Regions from separate parts of the Vibrio orientalis CIP 102891 genome, predicted to be linked through region 1. Evidence: riboswitches for the same ligand, from Rfam matches in the RefSeq annotation. Region 1 holds a riboswitch; each other region holds the start of a gene.
The links. Region 1 has a riboswitch for thiamine pyrophosphate ahead of thiD (bifunctional hydroxymethylpyrimidine kinase/phosphomethylpyrimidine kinase). Riboswitches for the same ligand answer to the same signal wherever they lie in the genome.
Positions count from the first base shown of each region.

Region 2: linked by a shared signal. The riboswitch ahead of thiB (thiamine ABC transporter substrate binding subunit) and the one ahead of thiD (bifunctional hydroxymethylpyrimidine kinase/phosphomethylpyrimidine kinase) in region 1 are both predicted to bind thiamine pyrophosphate.
Region 3: linked by a shared signal. The riboswitch ahead of thiC (phosphomethylpyrimidine synthase ThiC) and the one ahead of thiD (bifunctional hydroxymethylpyrimidine kinase/phosphomethylpyrimidine kinase) in region 1 are both predicted to bind thiamine pyrophosphate.

Region 1 covers NZ_ACZV01000004.1:1,484,287-1,491,511, reverse strand. Annotated here, with positions in the region: gene VIA_RS10210 (cation:proton antiporter) at 1-234, opposite strand, end outside; gene VIA_RS10205 (phosphatase PAP2 family protein) at 402-1,157, opposite strand; gene VIA_RS10200 (hypothetical protein) at 1,519-1,713, shown strand; gene tenA (thiaminase II) at 1,755-2,420, opposite strand; gene VIA_RS10190 (ABC transporter substrate-binding protein) at 2,420-3,334, opposite strand; gene VIA_RS10185 (ABC transporter permease) at 3,384-4,139, opposite strand; gene VIA_RS10180 (ABC transporter ATP-binding protein) at 4,177-4,965, opposite strand; gene thiD (bifunctional hydroxymethylpyrimidine kinase/phosphomethylpyrimidine kinase) at 4,955-5,785, opposite strand; TPP riboswitch at 5,887-5,996, opposite strand; gene VIA_RS10170 (LysR family transcriptional regulator) at 6,149-7,039, shown strand; gene VIA_RS22345 (hypothetical protein) at 7,093-7,225, opposite strand, start outside.
Region 2 covers NZ_ACZV01000005.1:2,204,793-2,212,017, reverse strand. Annotated here, with positions in the region: gene fbp (class 1 fructose-bisphosphatase) at 1-623, opposite strand, end outside; gene mpl (UDP-N-acetylmuramate:L-alanyl-gamma-D-glutamyl-meso-diaminopimelate ligase) at 934-2,289, shown strand; gene VIA_RS20735 (flavin prenyltransferase UbiX) at 2,298-2,924, shown strand; TPP riboswitch at 3,067-3,180, shown strand; gene thiB (thiamine ABC transporter substrate binding subunit) at 3,235-4,242, shown strand; gene thiP (thiamine/thiamine pyrophosphate ABC transporter permease ThiP) at 4,252-5,856, shown strand; gene thiQ (thiamine ABC transporter ATP-binding protein) at 5,840-6,544, shown strand; gene yjgA (ribosome biogenesis factor YjgA) at 6,651-7,178, opposite strand.
Region 3 covers NZ_ACZV01000001.1:153,711-160,935, reverse strand. Annotated here, with positions in the region: rRNA gene VIA_RS00775 (23S ribosomal RNA) at 105-2,995, shown strand; rRNA gene rrf (5S ribosomal RNA) at 3,083-3,199, shown strand; tRNA gene VIA_RS00765 (tRNA-Asp) at 3,232-3,308, shown strand; tRNA gene VIA_RS00760 (tRNA-Trp) at 3,371-3,447, shown strand; gene VIA_RS00755 (multicopper oxidase domain-containing protein) at 3,722-5,104, shown strand; gene crcB (fluoride efflux transporter CrcB) at 5,218-5,601, shown strand; TPP riboswitch at 5,670-5,768, shown strand; gene thiC (phosphomethylpyrimidine synthase ThiC) at 5,935-7,225, shown strand, end outside.

The sequences.
Region 1 (7,225 bases):
TAGAGTTAAGCTACCTTCAAAAAGGATCACGGCTACTGCTAAAGAAATCACAGGAAAGAAGAGGTCCCCTAACGCTTCTTGGGGAGAAAACAAGCCAAGCACAGGGCCCACTAGTAAACCAGCGATGAGCAGAAATAAAATAGCAGGAAGTTTTAGCTGCCATGCCACCCATTGGCAAATCAAACCCAGTAAGCCAACACTAGCAAGGGTTAGCGCAATCGTCTCCGAAGTCATTGAGTATCCTTATAACGAGCGAAGTAGAATTTTCGATACTAAACAGCGAACAATAGTTAGACAACAATGCCAAATGAAACCTAACCAAATCATTACTGTTTATTTATAGACTGTTAAATAAAAAAGGGCTCTAAACTAGAGCCCTAAGTTGGTATAGGTGAAATCAACTAACGATGAACATGGGTAGGATACTTCAGTCTCAGCATCACCCATTGACCTAATTGAGAAAAGCTTGGCATCAAGGTATAAACGGCAGCAACAAATAGAATCGAGCCAACAAGATCGATTGGCCTATGCATGCCCAGCCATAGACGGCTATAACCAACACAGATGGCCCACACACCAACCATTAACGCCAAACCGTAGCGTTTATGCTGCATAAATAGCCCGCCAAAAAATGCTAAACAGATGGATGCAAAAATTGTGTGCCCTGAAGGGAATGAGTAATCTTTTTCACCTTGCCAGTGACTGGTGCGCCACGGCGACACCTGCTGTGAGATTTCGTTGATCACCTCTTCTTTCTGTATCGCATCTAATTTGTAGAAATGTACAGGGTTAGGAATGAGAAGTTGGTGAGTTAATAATTCAGTGTAAGGTCTTGGGCTTTCTGTGACATGTTTAAGGCCAGTCTTGGCAGCAAAGCCGATAACAAGAATCACCCCAAGTTGGAAAAGCTTAGCCAAAAATTCGCGATTGAAGCCGATGACTTTCCAGCTCATGAGTACAAGGATTGACAAGGTAATAAGAAAGCCTTTAGAACCTGCGGACTCAGTAATGGCCGTAAAGCTAACTCCTGTTGCGTCACTGACCTCAGATAAAAGATCGATGTGACTAACAAATAGAGACATTGGCGCAATAATGAGCAAAAAGCCAAGTAATAGCAGTAGGCCTTCACGTTTGTCTTGGAATATTTTTTTAATCATCTGGAATCACAGCAAGCAAAAAACTCGATTCAGCATAATAGTCGAGAACACATGGGAAATTTATCAACTTAATGTCAATTTGGTGAAAGATAGAGCACCCTCGCTGACCACATCACAAATATACATTTGCTGACAAAGCCTCATCATTTGGCATATAACTCGCAGAATGTCGGTTGCACCAAGCAGCAACAGTATCGCGCCCTCTACCTCTTGGCTGTGCACAGTTAAATTAAGATAATTAAGCTATAAGTGTGATTGCATAACCAAGAAGACTCCTTTAATCTCAAAAATACAATCGCTCATCGCATCATATTTATGCTGGGTAGCTTATCGGCTAGGTGATTGTGAGGAGGAAAATAGTGTGATTGAAGAACGTGACTTTGAACGCATACTTCAGTGTATTGAGGATCTAAGCCCAAGGCAGAAGAGACGTCTGTCTTTAAAACTCAAGTCTACGATGGCTGACCAAACGCTCAGCCATGCGTATGAACTTATCACTCAAGAAGAGCTTGATATGTTGGCAAAAAGAGAACTTGCTGAGGAAGAAGGAAGCTAGCACAGCAATATGTGCGCTTACTCCCCTCCCCCAGAAAAGGTCTATAGGTTGGCATCAATCCCTTGCTGCCAGAATGCTACTTCCATTCTAGTTGCTGTCTTAAAGACATGAATTAGGTTTTGCCCCTTCTGACTATTGCTCTCTATCTCTTCGAGTAACTGATCAAAGTGTTCTGCGCCTTGAGCCACTCCAGACTGAAACTCCTCACCACCGTAAAGTTCTATCCAGCTTCGATAAGGATTGCCTTCTAACTGGGTATCAGAACTTTCTAACAGGGCTTTACCAATCACCGCATAACCGATCGAGCACGGAGCCAATGCAGCATACAGCTCAACGAGATCACCCGTCATACCTGCGTCTAAAACATAGCGAGTATAAGCAACAGTACCAAAGTCTTCAGGCTCATTCTCCAGATCCGCTTCCGTTAGTCCCCACTGACCACAATAGGTCACGTGATGGTTGATTTCTGTCTCAAGTAGATCAGAAACGCTCGGTAATGCACGACGCATATCTTCAAGATTACGTGCTTTGTAAATCGCCAGCGCGTAAGCACGTGCATATTGCTTGAGGAACAGAAAATCCTGCTTCAAGTAGTGTAAGAAACACTCTTGAGGTAACGTTCCGACGGCCAATTGCTGAACAAAACTGTGCTGTGTATACTCTTGCCAATCAGCTTGGCAAGCGGTAATTAAGTCGCTGTATTTCATCAGTTAATCTCCGGCACGTAGTCCGCGGCTTTCGGCAAGGTTTCAATCAGCTTCTGTGAGTACATAAACTCGGCATAGTCATCGTAACGTTTATGATCTACCGCTGATGGACGCAGCGCAAAACGCGTCAATGTATCGTTCCACGCACGCTGGTTGAGCTCGTTATTGAGCGTATCTGGCGAGTAAGCAACAAACTCTTTCCATGATTGCTGCGGGTGGTTAACAATATAAGTCGTTGCCTGCTCAAGCGCTTTATTGAACGCTTTGATTGCCTCTGCATCATAGCTTTTCGCATTGGCAACGAAGACTAACTCATCATAAGTCGGCACACCGTGCTCTTCAGGATAGAAGGCTTTGGCTTTGTAGCCTTCAAGTTCCAGTTGATTAGTTTCGAAGTTACGTAACCCGCCCCAAATCGCATCCACTTTGCCAGATGCCAGAGACGATGACAGTGCCCAGCCGACATTAATGATGTTTACGTCGGAAAACTTCACCCCTTCTTGACCCAGCATGGTGCCAATCGTTGCTTCCTCATTGCCCGCAATCGCGATACCAATGTTCTTACCTTTTAAATCGGCTAGAGTGTCATTCTTACCATTATCTAGCACCATTAGTGTGTTCAATGGAGTCGCAATTAAGGTTGCAGAGCGAATAAGCGGTAGACCCGCAGCCACGTCGATAGTGAGGCTTGGTTGATAAGAGATAGCCAAGTCAACTTTACCCGCCGCCACCAATTTTGGCGGTGTGCTTGGGTCAGCCGGCTCTTGAATATTCACTTCAATACCTTGTTGCTTGAAGTAACCACGCTCTTGCGCTATCACAATTGGCCCATGGTTTGGGTTGACGAACCAATCTAGCATCAGAGTAAGCTCTTTATCCGCAGCAAATGCATTTACAGAAAATAGAGATGTCATTAGTGCCACTGCACTGAGTTTATTTGTCGTTTTCACGGAGTGTCCTTTCTTATTGATTTTCCCAAGGAATAAACTTTTTAAGTAATTTATCGGTAATGAAGTAAAGCGAAACGGAGAGCAAAGCGAGTATGAAGAGTGCGGCAAACATTTCATCAATGATCATTCGCGCATTGGCTTGCAACATTAGATAGCCAAGACCCGCACTTGAGCCAACCCACTCACCAACCACCGCACCAATTGGCGCAATGACCACGGCCACGCGGATGCCTGAAGCTAATGTTGGTAACGCCGCTGGAAGCTGAATATGTTTTAGTAACTGCCACTTACTCGCCCCCATGGTTTTAGCTAGGTCCAAATAGCCCGTTAGAGTATTTCTAAGTCCGTCATAGCAGCAGGTTGTCACCGGAAAGAAGATAATGATTGCGGCCATAACCACTTTGGATGCAATGCCATAACCTAGCCACAGCATCAATACTGGTGCGATGGCGAATACAGGGATAGCCTGACTGGCAATCAGGACCGGTAGCAACCAACGCTTAAGCGGCTTAAACAGCAACATTTGCAGAGCAAACATCAGTCCCATTCCCAAGCCCAGTAATAAACCTAAAATGATCTCTTGCCCGGTGACTAAGGTGTGCTTCATCAACACATCAAATCGCGTTACAAGCCGAGAGAGCACTTCCATGGGCGCAGGCAAGATAAAGCTCGGCATATCAAAGGTAACAACCACGGCCTGCCACAAGCCAAGAATGACCAAGAGGCTAATCACTATTCGAGCCACTGGGTGCGTCATTTGTCGCGTCATATCACTTTGGCGTTGAGCAATTTTGAGACTCGATAGTTCACTCATAATCTTGCTCCAACTGAGTCAAAATGGCTTGTTGCAACTCGGCGCACTGTGCATCAATGGTTCTTGGAGGTTGCGCATCAGGCACGGATAACCGCTGCGCATGAGCTGGACGACCTTGAAGCAAATACAGTTGGTCTGCGAGCCTGACCGCTTCTTGCGGATCATGAGTAATTAAGACCACTGTCTTATCTTTAAGTAAGCTTGCCGATAAGTTCTGCAACTTATATCTGGTAACGGCATCCAGCGCGGAAAAGGGCTCATCCATTAACACCACCGGTTTGTCTTGCATCAGCGTACGAGCCAAAGCGACACGCTGACGCATACCACCTGAAAGCTGCGAAGGCATTGCCTGTTGGTAATCTGCCAAACCAACAGAATCCAGTAATCGCTCGGCCTGTAGCTGGCTTTCTATTGAACTATGCTCCGTTGCATCAAACTTGCGGCTTAGCAGTACGTTGTCCAAAACATTTAACCAGGGGAGTAACAGATCTTGTTGCGCCATATAGGCCACCTGACCTTGCAAAGAACGACCATGGGTGAGGGCTAGTTGGCCTGTCCACTCGACCTTGTCACTGAGCAAACCAGCCAAATAACGCAGCAGTGTCGTTTTGCCACATCCACTTCGACCCAATAAACATGTCCATTGACCAGCAGGAACAAACATATTGAGGCCAGATAAGGTCGCTATTTGGCTGTCTCGATAGAGCAGGTGCGCATCGTGTAACTCAATACCAATTGCCTGTGCTGAGTATGAAGTCGACGATGGGTTACTAACGGACATTTGTATGGCCACAGAAGAAATGATGCACGGGCCCGTGACCTTGGCCCACCTCTAGCTTGTCCGCATTGGCAATAGCCTGAGAAATATACTGCTTACCAAGATAAACCGATTTGTGCAGACGGTTACCTTGAGCCAAATATGAAGCAATCGCCGAGGACAAAGTACAACCTGTGCCATGAGTGTTTTTCGTCGCCACTCGCTTAGCGCTAATCAACTCGCTACTTTCAGCCATGATGAGTAGATCATTACTGTTGTCGTCTTTCTCTAAGTGGCCGCCTTTAAGCAGTACAGCTTTGGCGCCAAGTGCACGAAGCTCACTGATCATTGCTCCCATTTGGTCCTCATCTTGCGGCACTGCGCCACCAATTAAGGCAGCGCCTTCCGGCAAGTTGGGCGTGATTAAGTCAGCAAGCGGTAGTAACTCTTGCTTGAGAGTTGAGATAGCGTTGGTTTCAAGAAGAAGGTCACCACTGGTCGCAACCATGACTGGGTCGACCACAAGGTGTTTAGGTTGGTACTGACGAATTTTATCGGCAACCACTTTGATGATCTCAGAATCTGCCAACATACCAACTTTGACGGCGACAACATTGAGATCGGTAAACACCGCATCCAATTGACTTTTTATATGCTCAAGAGGAATCGGGTGAATAGCAGATACACCAAGCGTGTTTTGCGACGTGATAGCGGTAATCACCGAACATGCGTAACCACCCGTGGCAGAGATTGCTTTGATATCGGCTTGAATGCCTGCACCGCCGCCGCTGTCTGAGCCCGCGATGGTTAATACGATTGGAGTCGTGTCTTGTGAATGTGGCATTATTGCTCCTACTACAAGACGTACAGGAACTCTCGGCCACGAAAGAAGGGATCAGAAAATGAGGTGATCAATCCATCGAATACGAGTGCACAAACCAGTAAGGTAATGTGCGCATAGTTCCCTACGTCAGTGCTAACTGAATCAGGTTCAACGGGTCTCGCATTGCGATCTCAGCCCTTTCCATAATGGTTAGGCTCCCCGACTATTTCCCGCAGATGATAACAATAAAATTAACGTAATTGCATCATTTGCTATCAAAAATCCATTTTGAGTCGTTTCAAAGTGTGTTTTAAACCTTCACTTCTTGAATTTTTTGTTATCGTTTAAACTAAACAAGATAATTTTTTATTATGAGTAGAAGCCATGTTGAACCCTATCTGGTTGAAGACGTTTGTCACTCTTATCGACACTGGTCACTTCACCAAAACCGCTGACAAATTATTTATGACACAACCGGGGGTGAGTCAGCACATTAAGAAACTAGAACAAGCCTGCGGACACGCTCTGATAAAAAGGTACAACAAAAGTTTTGAAATTACTGAAGCAGGGAAAACGGTCTATGACTACGCCAATCATTTAGATACTCAGCAGGCGCAAATGCTTCAATCCCTTAATCAGGATGACCCTCGTTCCGGCACTGTTTCCCTTTCATGCTCTGGCTCTTTGGCACTATCACTTTACCCTCGACTGCTTGATTTACAATGTAAATACCCTCAACTAATTACCTATTTAGAAGCGGCTCCACATCATAAGATTCTTGCAGAAATCATCTCTGGGGATATGGATTTGGGAATCGTGACACATGAACCTTCAGACCCAAGAGTAGATTCAGAACAATTTGGACAAGAGCCTCTTTGTTTGATGATGCCTAAGCCACTGGCAACCAAGGCACTCGATGAAGATCAGCTAAAAAAAATAGGGCTAATTCGTCACCCTGATGCTGAGCACTACCTTTCACTCTATTTTTCACGTTGTGGTGAGGAAGAACTAGAAAGAGTTAATATTCATAAACTACCAATCACGGGCTATGTTAATCAACTTAACCAGATTTTACTGCCTGTCGCTAAAGGGCATGGATTTACCATTCTGCCTAAAAGTGCTTTAGATACTTTTCCACTTAGAGAGCAAGTTGCGATTTACCAACCTCATAAGGAAGTTATCGAAACACTCTACCTACTCACTAAGCGTCACCGACAACTTCCAGCAAGATTTAACACCGTGAAAGATGTGATTCGAGAACAATTACAAAGATAGCAAAACTAAAAAAGGAGCCACTATCGGCTCCTTTTTCTCTCTATTTTTGCGCTTTATGCTTCGAGAACGTCTTCACCAGACATTTCTGAGATGAGCAGCAAATCCGCTTCATCAAGCTTCATGCCGAGAACGGGTAAACCGTGTTGAACAACCCAGCAACCTAAGAATACGAATACACCTAATGCG
Region 2 (7,225 bases), on a different contig from region 1:
TAAATACTGCCATCTTGAGGGATCATCATGTTTTCATGAGATAGGCAGAAGGTGCCAAGTGATGGGTCGTAAGTGAAACCATTAACGCCATTACCGGTTGTGTAAACCAACATGGTTGAAGAGCCATAGATGACATAACCTGCCGCAACCTGTTTGTGGCCGGGTTGAAGGAAATCTTCTTCTGTTGGAGGTGTGCCGATTGGTGACACTCGACGGTAGATTGAGAAGATCGTCCCAACAGAAACGTTGACGTCGATATTTGATGAACCATCGAGTGGATCCATCAGAACAACATATTTCGCATTTTTGTTGAGTTCTTTGTTAAACGCTACAGCCTCATCTTCTTCTTCACTGGCGACACCACACACCTGATCGCGTGCTTCTAGCGCAGCCTTAAACTTATCGTTGGCATACACATCCAACTTTTGTTGATCTTCGCCTTGGACATTTTCAGTGCCGACTGCACCTGTAATATCACCGAGACCTGCGGCATTGATTTCGCGGTTAACGATTTTAGCAGCAAGACGAATAGAAGAGAGTAGGGATGATAGATCACCGCTTGCGTGGGGGAAGTCCGCTTGTTTTTCAACAATGAACTCGCCAAGGGTGCGCATTCCAGACATGGTTTTTCCTTAAAAAGTCGCTCTAATAGTAGGGGGATGGGTAGTAGGGATCTCTACGGATCTTTTAGGGTTACCCGTGTTTAAGTGTAAGAGTTAGATCTTTTTATTGGTAATGAACTAACTGATTGAGATCTCAATTTATTTGTCGACCAATAGGTTTACTTACATTTATTCATCTAAGGGCCAATAGCTGGTGCAAGAGTGAGCAACTAGATAGATAAAGCCGATTTTGCCTGCTCAAAGTGGTTCGCTTTTGGCGGCTTTATCGCCATAATGAAGAACTTATTTTTGCCTAGGACAAGGTCAGTATATGCATATTCATATCTTGGGAATTTGCGGCACATTTATGGGTGGCGCTGCGGTATTAGCTCGTCAGCTTGGACATAAAGTGACGGGGAGTGATGCTAACGTTTACCCGCCGATGAGTACCCTATTGGAGTCTCAAGGTATTGAAATTATTGAAGGCTTTGAACCTTCTCAGCTTGATCCTGCACCTGACCTTGTCGTGATCGGTAATGCGATGAGCCGCGGTAATCCATGTGTCGAACATGTACTGAATAGTAACTTGCGCTATACCTCGGGCCCTCAGTGGTTGCAGGAGTTCCTATTGCATGATCGCTGGGTGTTGGCTGTCTCGGGCACGCATGGCAAGACGACCACCTCAAGTATGCTTGCTTGGATCCTTGAAGATTGCGGCTATCAGCCAGGTTTCCTGGTTGGCGGGGTGCTGGGGAACTTCGGTGTCTCAGCGCGTCTTGGCGAAAGTATGTTTTTTGTCGTTGAAGCGGATGAATATGACAGTGCTTTTTTCGATAAGCGCTCGAAGTTCGTTCACTACCATCCAAGAACTTTGGTGATGAACAATCTAGAGTTCGATCATGCAGATATTTTCGATGATTTGGAGGCTATTAAGCGTCAGTTTCACCATTTGGTGCGTACTGTTCCTGGTAATGGACGCATACTGGCACCCAAACAAGATATCGCTTTAGAGGATGTACTACAGCGTGGTTGCTGGAGTGAAACTGAGTTTACTGGTCAGCAAGCTAATTGGCGTGCAGAAAAACTGATCGCGGATGGCTCTGAGTTTAAAGTCTTCTTCCAAGATGAAGAAGTTGGCATCGTGAAATGGGACCTTGTCGGCGACCATAACGTTGATAACGCACTGATGGCAATTGGTGCCGCGCGCCACGTCGGAGTAACGCCAGATTTGGCCTGTGAATCACTGGCTAAATTTATCAACACTAAGCGTCGTCTAGAATTAAAAGGTCAGGTCAATGGCGTGACTGTCTACGATGATTTCGCGCATCACCCAACCGCGATTGAACTGACTCTTGGTGGCCTACGTAATAAGGTTGGCAGTGACAACATTATTGCCGTGTTAGAGCCGCGCAGTGCCACCATGAAGCGTGGCGTACATAAAGATGCGCTGGCTGCTTCATTGGCTAAGGCGGATCAAGTATTTCTCTATCAACCTGACAGTATTGATTGGTCGGTAAAAGATATTGCCAGTCAGTGTCATCAACCTGCTGACACCTCTGCTGATGTCGATGAGCTGGTTGCGAAGATTGTGTCTCACGCTCAAGCGGGGAGTCATATCTTAGTGATGAGCAATGGTGGGTTTGAAGGCATTCACGGCAAGTTACTGGAAAAATTAGGCGAAAAATAGTTATTACCATGAGTAAACAACAAAAAGCGATTACATTAGCGTTTACAGGGGCATCTGGTGCCCCGTACGGACTGAGACTACTGGAGTGTTTGTTAGCAGCAGACTATCAGGTCTATTTGCTGATCTCTTCCGCTGCGCGTGTCGTGCTCGCAACGGAACATGGTTTAAAGCTATCGGCTAATCCTGATGTGGCTAAACAAAGCTTGGTTGAGCATCTCAACTGTGACCCAGATAAGCTGGTCGTGTGCGGTAAAGACGATTGGTTCTCTCCAGTGGCTTCAGGCTCTGCGGCGCCGAAACAGATGGTGGTTTGTCCATGCTCAGCAGGAAGTGTCGCCGCGATTGCTCATGGAATGTCTGACAATTTGATTGAGCGCGCTGCTGATGTAGTGATGAAGGAACGCGGTCAGTTATTGCTGGTGGTACGTGAAACGCCATTTTCTACCCTACATCTAGAGAACATGCATAAGCTGTCTCAGATGGGGGTGACGATTATGCCAGCCGCGCCGGGTTTCTATCATCAGCCTAAGTCGATTGAGGATTTAGTCGACTTCATGGTTGCGCGTATCTTGGATCATCTGGGCGTAGAGCAAGGTCTTGTTCCACGTTGGGGCTACGATCCCCGTCATATTTGAAGTCGCAGCGTTGTTGACTGCTCAAATTCACCCAAATCAAATAGAGCACCTATGTTCATTGGGATGAATTTGCTTGTCGCCTAGCTGCAACTCCAACTATTTAGGGGATGGCTATTGAGTCTCATAACTATTACAATTTGACCGTTACTCATCGGGGAGCTATTCATTGTTTCAATGAAGCTGAGATCAAGCAAGGCTTGGGACCCGTGGACCTGAACCAGATAATGCTGGCGTAGGAATTGAGTTTGGATCTATCTCTTATCGATGTATCCCTCAAACCTGTGCCGCTCATACAAGGAGAGAGCGAGCAGTGAAAAACACTCTAAATACCCTTTCAATCAGCACTCTAGCGGCTGTTACTCTAGCTTCATTTTCAGCAAGCGCGGCAGATAACACACTGACGGTTTACACTTACGATTCATTTGCAGCAGACTGGGGCCCAGGCCCAACGGTTGAAAAAGCGTTTGAAGCAAAGTGTGGTTGCGACGTGAACTTTGTTGCCTTAGATGACGGTGTTTCGATTCTAAATCGACTGCGCCTAGAGGGTGGCAACAGCAAAGCCGATATCGTACTTGGCCTAGACAATAACTTGATGGCGGAAGCTAAGGAAACAGGTTTATTGGCGCAGCACAATGTTGACACTGACTCAGTGACACTGCCTAACGGTTGGAATGACAAGACGTTTGTACCGTATGACTTTGGCTATTTTGCCTTTGTTTACAACAAAGAGACGTTGACGAACCCACCAAAGAGCTTAAAAGAGCTAGTAGAGTCACGTGATGATTTGAAAGTGATTTATCAAGACCCGCGTACTTCGACACCGGGTCAGGGGCTAATGTTGTGGATGAAGTCAGTCTACGGTGATGATGTCACAGAGGCATGGCAAAACCTGGCTAAAAAAACCGTTACGGTTACCAAGGGCTGGTCAGAAGCTTACTCTATGTTCTTAGAGGGCGAGTCTGATCTGGTACTTTCCTATACCACCTCGCCTGCTTATCACTTGATTGCAGAAAGTGATGAGAAGTATGCTGCGGCTGATTTTGCTGAAGGTCACTACACTCAAGTTGAAGTGGCAGCCAAGGTAAAAGGTTCTAAAAACGAGAAGCTAGCTGATGAATTTATGAGCTTTATTCTGAGTGATGAGTTCCAGTCTACAATGCCAACCGGAAACTGGATGTATCCAGTGACTGACGTTGAGTTACCTAAAGGTTTCGAAACTCTGACAGTACCTAGTCAAGCTCTAAGCTTTAGCGCTGATGAGGTTGCTCAGAATCGCAAATCTTGGATTCGTGAATGGCAAAGTGCATTAACCTTCTAAGGCTTTCTTTTGCGTAAAACACCTCTCATTGGTTTATGGGTCGCGATATTCATCGCGACCTTTGTTGTTTCAGCGCTGGCTGCATTGTTGATCAACGCTGAGACCTTAAATATCAGCTTAGTTTGGAACGATCCTTACTATCGTCATGTGACTAAGTTTAGTTTCTACCAATCTTTTCTCTCGACGTTACTGAGTGTCGGTTTTGCTTTGCCTGTTGCTCACGCCCTTTCTCGTCGTCAGTTTGTCGGCAAGACGCTGCTGCTAAAACTGTTTGCCACCACCTTAGTGCTGCCAGTGTTGGTCGGGGTATTTGGTTTACTGGCCATTTATGGCAATAGTGGTTTACTTGCTAGCTTATTTAAGTTTCTAGACAGTAAGCTGCCTTTCTCGATTTATGGTTTGAATGGCATCTTACTCGCCCACGTGTTTTTTAATCTTCCTTATGCGACGCGGTTGTTATTACAAGCGTTGGAGTCTATTCCGCAAGAGCAGCACAAGTTATGTGCCCATCTAGGGATGGGGCACTGGGATAAATTCCGCTGGGTTGAATGGCCTCGCTTACGTCAGCAACTGCCCCACGTGAGTGGTTTGGTGTTTATGCTGTGTTTTACCAGTTTTGCGACTGTGATGGCATTAGGCGGTGGACCAAAGTCGACCACCATCGAGCTAGCGATCTACCAAGCGATTAAGTTTGACTTCGATTTACAAGCAGGGGCACTGCTGGCTATTTGGCAAATGGCGTTATGTGGTGTGATGGCTCTAAGTATTCAAAGACTTGCTAAGCCTGTCTCGGTCACGAGCGGCAGCCAAGCACATGCTCTTTTTCTGTCTAAAGATGGCGTGCTCTCGAAGTGTTGGGACTGGAGCTGGATTATCGTTGCAGTAATGTTGGTCGTACCGCCATTGCTGATGGTGGTGCTGAGTGGCGTCAACAAAGAAGTGATTAATGTCTTAACCGATGCGCGCTTTTGGTCTGCTCTCTGGGCGTCAATTAAAGTTGCGACACTGGCGAGTACCATCGCGCTATCTGCTGGGGTAGCGATTCTAATCACCAGTCGTAGACTGCGTCTAAATGATAGAGCAAAACGAGCCGATCACATTGAGCTGCTTGGAACGATTATTTTAGTTACCCCAGGCCTAGTGATTTCGACCGGACTGTTTCTACTGCTGCGATCGTTTACTGATGTGTTTAGCCTTGCTTTCATTGTGGTGGTTGCGGTCAATGCCTTGATGGGGCTGCCTTATGTGATTAAAACCTTGTCCCAGCCTATGCTGCATGTAGAGCAGCAATATCAGTATGTGTGTGCGAGTTTAGGTATGAGAGGCTGGCAACGGTTTAAAGTGGTGGAGTGGAAGGCACTAAGAAAGCCACTAGCGCATGCATTTGCCATCAGTTTTATGTTTGCTATCGGGGATTTGAGTGCGGTCGCGCTATTTGGTAGCCAAGAATTTCGTACCTTGCCCTTGTACCTTTTCCAGCTATTAGGTAGCTATCAGATGGAAGCCGCGGCAGTGGTATCAGTCACATTATTACTATTAAGTGTCGGGTGTTTCACCTTGATTGAAACGCTATTCAAAGTAAATAAAAAGGTCAAGCATGCTAACACTGAGTAACGTCGATTATTATTATCACAATGAGCTGTTTCACTTTGACGTGTCGGTTGAGCAGGGCTCGATTGTTGCCTTGATGGGGCCAAGTGGAGCCGGGAAGTCTACCTTGCTTGCCTTGGTGGCTGGATTTATAGAACCCGCAACAGGTTCAATTTGCGTAGAGCATACAGAAATTGTTGGCTTAGAACCTCATCAACGACCTTTTGCGATGCTGTTTCAAGAACACAATCTATTTGCCCACCTCACAGTACGACAGAATATTGGTTTGGGGCTGCACCCGGGCCTTAAGCTGAGCTGTGATCAGCAACAGCAAGTGGAGCTGGCGGCTACTCAAGTCGGAGTTGATGAGTATCTGGACCGATTGCCAGAGCAATTATCAGGTGGTCAGCGTCAGCGAGTGGCCTTAGCACGCTGTTTTGTTCAGCCCCATGCGATTTGGCTGTTGGACGAACCTTTCTCGGCGCTAGACCCTATTTTGCGTGAAGAGATGCTCTCTTTGGTCGCTAAGTTAGCCAAAGAAAGAAATATCACGGTACTTATGGTGACGCACCATATTAGTGATGCGAGAGCGATAGGCTCGGACTTTATCTTCGTTGCCAATGGTCAGGTTGAAGCGGCCGGAGAGATCAGCCAATTGTCATCCACTCATGCCAATCAGAGCTTGAGTGAATTTGTCAGAGCGGGTGAATGATCTAGGGAACGAATATTCGGTCATTCCTTAAAAGGAAGAATGACCAGCCAATTTACTGCAAATAAAAAGGGCTGGCATTTTCATGCCAATCCTTCATCTTTCGAGCTTATTGCTCTTCTTCGTTTAGTGCTTTTAGCACTTGGAAGATCTCACGAAACGCTTTTGCAGGTTTGCCTGACGCTTTCTCTTTCGCTGCTTGACGAGCAAGTTGACGTAGACGCTGACGATCGGCGCTAGGGAATTGCTCCATAACGTCTACGATTGCACTGTCACCCTCTTCAACGACACGGTCACGCAACACTTCAAGCTTATGCAGCTCTGCTGTTGCTTGAGAGTGTTTGTTACGTACTTTGTCTAATGCCGCTTGCAGAGGTTCTATCTCTTCAAAGCGCATCAGCTTACCAATGTACTGAAGCTGACGACGACGCGCTTCGTTTTTAAAGCGTTGCGCGTCTTTGATCGCTTCTGCTAAGTCTTCGCTTAAAGGAAATTTTTCTAGCACAGACGGCTTCAGGCTTGCGAGTTCTTCACCAAGCTTTTGTAGCTCTTCCATGTCGCGTTTCAATTCGGTCTTACTGACCCAAATGATCTCTTCTTCCTCTTCCCATGGCGCTTTTTGATTCTTACGTGCCATATTTCTGCCTTATTTGAACATCTATTTCTCTATTTTAACAAGAATCG
Region 3 (7,225 bases), on a different contig from region 1:
GAGTCCGGCAAAATCGAGTCTGCACATGTATAAAAATGCAGACAACTTTGGTTGTTTAAACAACATCCTCAAGATTCGCTTCGCGAAACTCTTTGGGGTTGTATGGTTAAGTGACTAAGCGTACACGGTGGATGCCTTGGCAGTCAGAGGCGATGAAGGACGTATTAACTTGCGATAAGCCCAGATTAGGTAGTAAAAACCACTTGAGTCTGGGATTTCCGAATGGGGAAACCCACGTGCATAAGCACGTATCATTAACTGAATACATAGGTTAATGAGGCGAACCGGGGGAACTGAAACATCTAAGTACCCCGAGGAAAAGAAATCAACCGAGATTCCGAAAGTAGCGGCGAGCGAAATTGGACTAGCCCTTAAGCTTTATATGCGTTAGACGAACGGTCTGGAAAGTCCGGCGATACAGGGTGATAGCCCCGTAGTCGACAACGCACATTCAGTGAAATCGAGTAGGGCGGGACACGTGATATCCTGTCTGAATATGGGGGGACCATCCTCCAAGGCTAAATACTACTGACTGACCGATAGTGAACCAGTACCGTGAGGGAAAGGCGAAAAGAACCCCTGTGAGGGGAGTGAAATAGAACCTGAAACCGTGTACGTACAAGCAGTAGGAGCACCTTCGTGGTGTGACTGCGTACCTTTTGTATAATGGGTCAGCGACTTATATTCAGTAGCAAGGTTAACCATCTAGGGGAGCCGTAGAGAAATCGAGTCTTAACTGGGCGTCGAGTTGCTGGATATAGACCCGAAACCAGGTGATCTAGCCATGGGCAGGTTGAAGGTTGAGTAACATCAACTGGAGGACCGAACCGACTAATGTTGAAAAATTAGCGGATGACTTGTGGCTAGGGGTGAAAGGCCAATCAAACCTGGAGATAGCTGGTTCTCCCCGAAATCTATTTAGGTAGAGCCTCGGACGAATACTACTGGGGGTAGAGCACTGTTAAGGCTAGGGGGTCATCCCGACTTACCAACCCTTTGCAAACTCCGAATACCAGTAAGTACTATCCGGGAGACACACGGCGGGTGCTAACGTCCGTCGTGGAGAGGGAAACAACCCAGACCGCCAGCTAAGGTCCCAAATTATTACTAAGTGGGAAACGATGTGGGAAGGCTTAGACAGCTAGGATGTTGGCTTAGAAGCAGCCATCATTTAAAGAAAGCGTAATAGCTCACTAGTCGAGTCGGCCTGCGCGGAAGATGTAACGGGGCTAAGTAATAAACCGAAGCTGCGGCAATGTAGTTTACTACATTGGGTAGGGGAGCGTTCTGTAAGCCGTTGAAGGTGTGTTGTAAAGCATGCTGGAGGTATCAGAAGTGCGAATGCTGACATGAGTAACGATAAAGGGGGTGAAAAACCCCCTCGCCGGAAGACCAAGGGTTCCTGTCCAACGTTAATCGGGGCAGGGTAAGTCGACCCCTAAGGCGAGGCCGAAAGGCGTAGTCGATGGGAAACGGGTTAATATTCCCGTACTTCTTATAATTGCGATGGGGGGACGGAGAAGGCTAGGTGGGCCTGGCGACGGTTGTCCAGGTTCAAGTGCGTAGGCTTAAGAGTTAGGTAAATCCGGCTCTTTTTAAGGCTGAGACACGACGTCGAGCACCTACGGGTGTGAAGTCATTGATGCCATGCTTCCAGGAAAAGCCTCTAAGCTTCAGATTATAAGGAATCGTACCCCAAACCGACACAGGTGGTCGGGTAGAGAATACCAAGGCGCTTGAGAGAACTCGGGTGAAGGAACTAGGCAAAATGGTACCGTAACTTCGGGAGAAGGTACGCTCTTGTCGGTGAAGTCCCTTGCGGATGGAGCTAACGAGAGTCGCAGATACCAGGTGGCTGCAACTGTTTATTAAAAACACAGCACTGTGCAAAATCGTAAGATGACGTATACGGTGTGACGCCTGCCCGGTGCCGGAAGGTTAATTGATGGGGTTAGACTTCGGTCGAAGCTCTTGATCGAAGCCCCGGTAAACGGCGGCCGTAACTATAACGGTCCTAAGGTAGCGAAATTCCTTGTCGGGTAAGTTCCGACCTGCACGAATGGCGTAATGATGGCCACGCTGTCTCCACCCGAGACTCAGTGAAATTGAAATCGCTGTGAAGATGCAGTGTACCCGCGGCTAGACGGAAAGACCCCGTGAACCTTTACTACAGCTTGGCACTGAACATTGACCCTACATGTGTAGGATAGGTGGGAGGCTTTGAAGACGGTACGCCAGTATCGTTGGAGCCGTCCTTGAAATACCACCCTTGTAGTGTTGATGTTCTAACATTGACCCCTGAATCGGGGTTGTGGACAGTGCCTGGTGGGTAGTTTGACTGGGGCGGTCTCCTCCCAAAGAGTAACGGAGGAGCACGAAGGTGGGCTAAACACGGTTGGACATCGTGTGGTTAGTGCAATGGCATAAGCCCGCTTGACTGCGAGAATGACAATTCGAGCAGGTGCGAAAGCAGGTCATAGTGATCCGGTGGTTCTGTATGGAAGGGCCATCGCTCAACGGATAAAAGGTACTCCGGGGATAACAGGCTGATACCGCCCAAGAGTTCATATCGACGGCGGTGTTTGGCACCTCGATGTCGGCTCATCACATCCTGGGGCTGAAGTCGGTCCCAAGGGTATGGCTGTTCGCCATTTAAAGTGGTACGCGAGCTGGGTTTAGAACGTCGTGAGACAGTTCGGTCCCTATCTGCCGTGGGCGTTGGAAGATTGAAGGGGGCTGCTCCTAGTACGAGAGGACCGGAGTGGACGAACCTCTGGTGTTCGGGTTGTGTCGCCAGACGCATTGCCCGGTAGCTAAGTTCGGAATCGATAACCGCTGAAAGCATCTAAGCGGGAAGCGAGCCCTGAGATGAGTCTTCCCTGACCCCTTGAGGGTCCTAAAGGGTTGTTCGAGACTAGAACGTTGATAGGCAGGGTGTGTAAGTGCTGCGAGGCATTGAGCTAACCTGTACTAATTGCCCGTGAGGCTTAACCATACAACACCCAAAGGGTTTTGATGGACTCAATACAAGAATATTGAATGTGTTAAGAACTTAAACAGCTTTCCGAATTTTAAGAATTTGCTTGGCGACCATAGCGATTTGGACCCACCTGACTTCCATGCCGAACTCAGAAGTGAAACGAATTAGCGCCGATGGTAGTGTGGGGTTTCCCCATGTGAGAGTAGGACATCGCCAGGCTTTAAATTTAGACTCTAGAGTCTAACCAGTGCGGAGCGGTAGTTCAGTTGGTTAGAATACCGGCCTGTCACGCCGGGGGTCGCGGGTTCGAGTCCCGTCCGCTCCGCCACTTATTTGAAGACCTCGCTTATAGCGAGGTTTTTTTGAATCTACAATTTGAAAAGATTCTACAGGGGTGTAGCTCCAATTGGCAGAGCAGCGGATTCCAAATCCGCGTGTTGGGAGTTCGAATCTCTCCACCCCTGCCATATTTAAGGCTCTAGTCGAAAGGCTGGAGCCTTTTTTGCTTTCTGGTGTTGAAGTATTCAACTGGCAGAGCAGCGGATTCCGCGACTTACCAAAAAACAGCGCGTGTTGGGAGATTGAGTTGCTTCATCTCTACCATATTAAAAGCCTTAGTCTTTCGACTAAGGCTTTTTTTGTTTAAGGATCTGGCACTCCTCAAACTTTAATCTTATTGAGAATTATTAATATCAAGGTGTTACAGTTACGAGTATAACCTACTCAGTAACCTCTAAGTTTATGAATATTTCACGTCGTCATTTCATCAAATCTAGCTTGGCTATTTCAGCGATGAGTATCTTACCAGCGTGTTCAGTAACTCGAACAGAAAGTAGTAATGGCTCCTTGGTATATGATCTTACCGCTGAGCCTACAACGGCAGAGCTCGTACCAGGTTTTCAAACCAATGTCTTAGGCTTTAATGGGCAAATACCCGCTCCAACTATCCGTTGTCGTCAGGGACAAGAGGTTACGATTAGGTTTACCAATAAGCTATCTGAGTCTACGACGATTCACTGGCATGGACTTAGAATCCCAATAGAAATGGATGGAGTGCCATTTCTTAGTCAACCCCCGATAATGCCAGGTGAAACCTTTGTCTATCGCTTTACGCCTCCTGACGCTGGCACATTTTGGTACCACCCACATATGAATAGCGTAAAGCAGCTTGGTATGGGCTTAGTTGGTTTAATTATCGTCGAAGAAGTTGTTCCTGTTGAGTTTGATGAGGAGCATGAGTTGATGCTCAAACATTGGCACCTAGATAAGCAAGGTCAGTGGAAAGACTTAATGATCCCACGTCTTAGCGCTCGTATGGGAACGCCGGGTGAGTGGAGTAGTGTCAATGGCACTCATGAGCCGACGTATACTCTTAAGGCCAACGCTACAACGCGGCTTAGAATTGCTAATGTCGATAATACAATCACTTACCCTATTGCTATAGAAGGTGTTAATGCCTGGGTGATAGCAATTGATGGAAACCCTATTAAAACGCCCGATAAGCTCATACAGCACAAGATAGGACCAGGAATGAGGGTTGATATTGCTTTTACTGCTCCGAAAGCAGGAGAGCGTGTATACGTACGTCAAATGAAAGGGCGCTTTCCATTTTCTTTGTGCGACTTTCAAGTGATCGCCTCGGATCTTCCAGATCAGCAACCGATCCCAATATTGCCTCTTAATCCGGTTCCTGCGTTAGCTCTCGATCGTGCTGAAGAAATAGACTTTGTTTTTGAATGGGAAGGTGCAGTAAGCCCAGTAGGCAAAGATGGTAAAGTGATACCTAAATTCTGGCTGACCAATAAACGCGCTTGGGAGGGGATGAGTAAAGATAATATTCCTGCACCTCTAGCGACGCTTGATCTCGGAAAGACCTATATATTTAATCTCAAGAACGTCACTCAATACCATCATCCCATTCATCTTCATGGTCATACGTTCACTGTACTTGAGTTAGATGGTAGAAAAGTGACTGAGCCGTTTCATACCGACACTGTCCTACTTGGTAAGAATGGCAGTGCGAAAGCCGCATTTGTTGCTGATAACCCAGGGCGCTGGATGTATCATTGTCATGTCATAGAGCATATGAAAACAGGGCTTATGGGGTACATCGAAGTAAAGTGACTCCTGTAACGTTTTAAATTTTCATTAGTTTATTGGGCTAGTTGTTGATTTAAACTTGTAAAAATAGGCTGGCAGACGGCTAAGATGTACAAAAATATTAACTGGAGAAAATGATGGGACAGCTTTCTATATTAGGCTTCATTGCGATTGGTGGAGCTTTTGGCGCGTGTTCACGATATTTGGTTGCTGAACTATGCGCATTACTACTAGGACGCGGATTCCCATACGGAACTCTAACGGTTAATGTCGTCGGTTCATTTATTATGGGGCTTTTGATTGCAGCTTTTGAAAATGAAATGCTCGCCACAGAACCTTGGCGTCAGATTATTGGTCTTGGCTTTCTAGGCGCTTTAACCACCTTCTCTACGTTCTCTATGGATAACGTGCTCCTTATGCAGCAAGGTGCATTTTTTAAGATGGGACTTAACGTTCTACTTAATGTCGTCCTCAGCATTTCTGCTGCTTGGATTGGCTTTCAATTGCTACTCAAAAGTTAGCACTGTTAAAAAGTGACACTTTTTTAATCAGGTCGGCTTGGTTTAACCAAGCCGATTTTATATACTGGTTCTACTTGTCGGAGTGCCATAGGGCTGAGACCGTTAATTCGGGATCCGTTGAACCTGATCAGATTAATATCTGCGAAGGGAACAAGAGAAGATATCTACACTAGAATTCTATCTAGTTTACCTATCAAATAATCGAATACCGTTATGGGGTCATTAGCGCAAGCTAACCTAGCTCATAATTCGATTCCTCTTGTCGCATCTTTCCGCCAAGCATTTTTATCCCGTTACTTTTTATCTAAGAATAACAAAGCAAGGAAAAATGCTATGTCGAGTCGCAAGCAAGCGAGACTGGAAGCAAAACAGTTTATTGATACTCTTTCGGTACAACCGTACCCAAATTCAAGCAAAGTCTATGTTGAAGGCTCACGTTCTGATATTCGCGTACCGATGCGCGAAATATCACTCGCTGATAGCCTTATTGGAGGCACAAAAGAAGCGCCTATTTTCGAGCCTAATGAGCCCGTACGCGTTTACGATACCTCTGGGGTATACACAGACCCAGAACACACCATTGACCTTTACAAGGGCCTACCTAAGCTAAGAGAAGGGTGGATTGAAGAGCGTGCCGATACTGAGTTACTTGATGAGGTAAGCTCGGTATACACCAAGGAGCGCTTAGAAGATGAAACGCTAGACGAGCTTCGTTACGGAAATCTACCTCGTATTCGACGTGCCAAAGATGGGCAGTGCGTGACTCAATTGCACTATGCTCGCAAAGGTATAATCACCCCAGAAATGGAATATATCGCCCTGCGTGAAAATATGGGGCGCGCTCAATACCGTGATGAAGTGCTGAATCAACAGCATCCGGGTCAAAGCTTCGGAGCGAATCTTCCAAAAGACATTACCGCTGAGTTTGTGCGTAAAGAAGTCGCCGAAGGTCGCGCGATTATCCCTTCTAATATTAACCACCCAGAATCCGAACCAATGATCATTGGGCGTAACTTTTTGGTCAAAGTGAACGCCAACATCGGTAACTCATCGGTCACTTCTTCGATTGAGGAAGAAGTAGAGAAGCTCGTGTGGGCGACGCGTTGGGGTGGGGATACCGTTATGGACCTTTCTACTGGACGTAATATTCACGAAACTCGCGAGTGGATTCTGCGTAATAGTCCAGTTCCGATTGGTACTGTACCTATGTACCAAGCGCTTGAGAAAGTGAATGGTGTTGCCGAAAACCTTAACTGGGAAGTGATGCGCGATACTCTGATTGAGCAAGCTGAGCAGGGTGTTGACTATTTCACTATCCATGCCGGTTTACTACTTCGCTATGTGCCAATGACTGCAAAACGCGTTACTGGTATCGTTTCTCGTGGTGGTTCTATCATTGCGAAATGGTGTTTAGCGCATCACCAAGAAAGCTTCTTATACACCCACTTTCGAGAGATCTGTGAAATCTGTGCTAAGTATGATGTGGCACTTTCTCTCGGTGATGGTCTGCGTCCTGGTTCGGTTGCCGATGCTAACGATGAAGCGCAATTTGCTGAGCTTCGCACCCTTGGTGAGTTGACCAAGATTGCTTGGGAATACGACGTACAAGTCATTATCGAAGGTC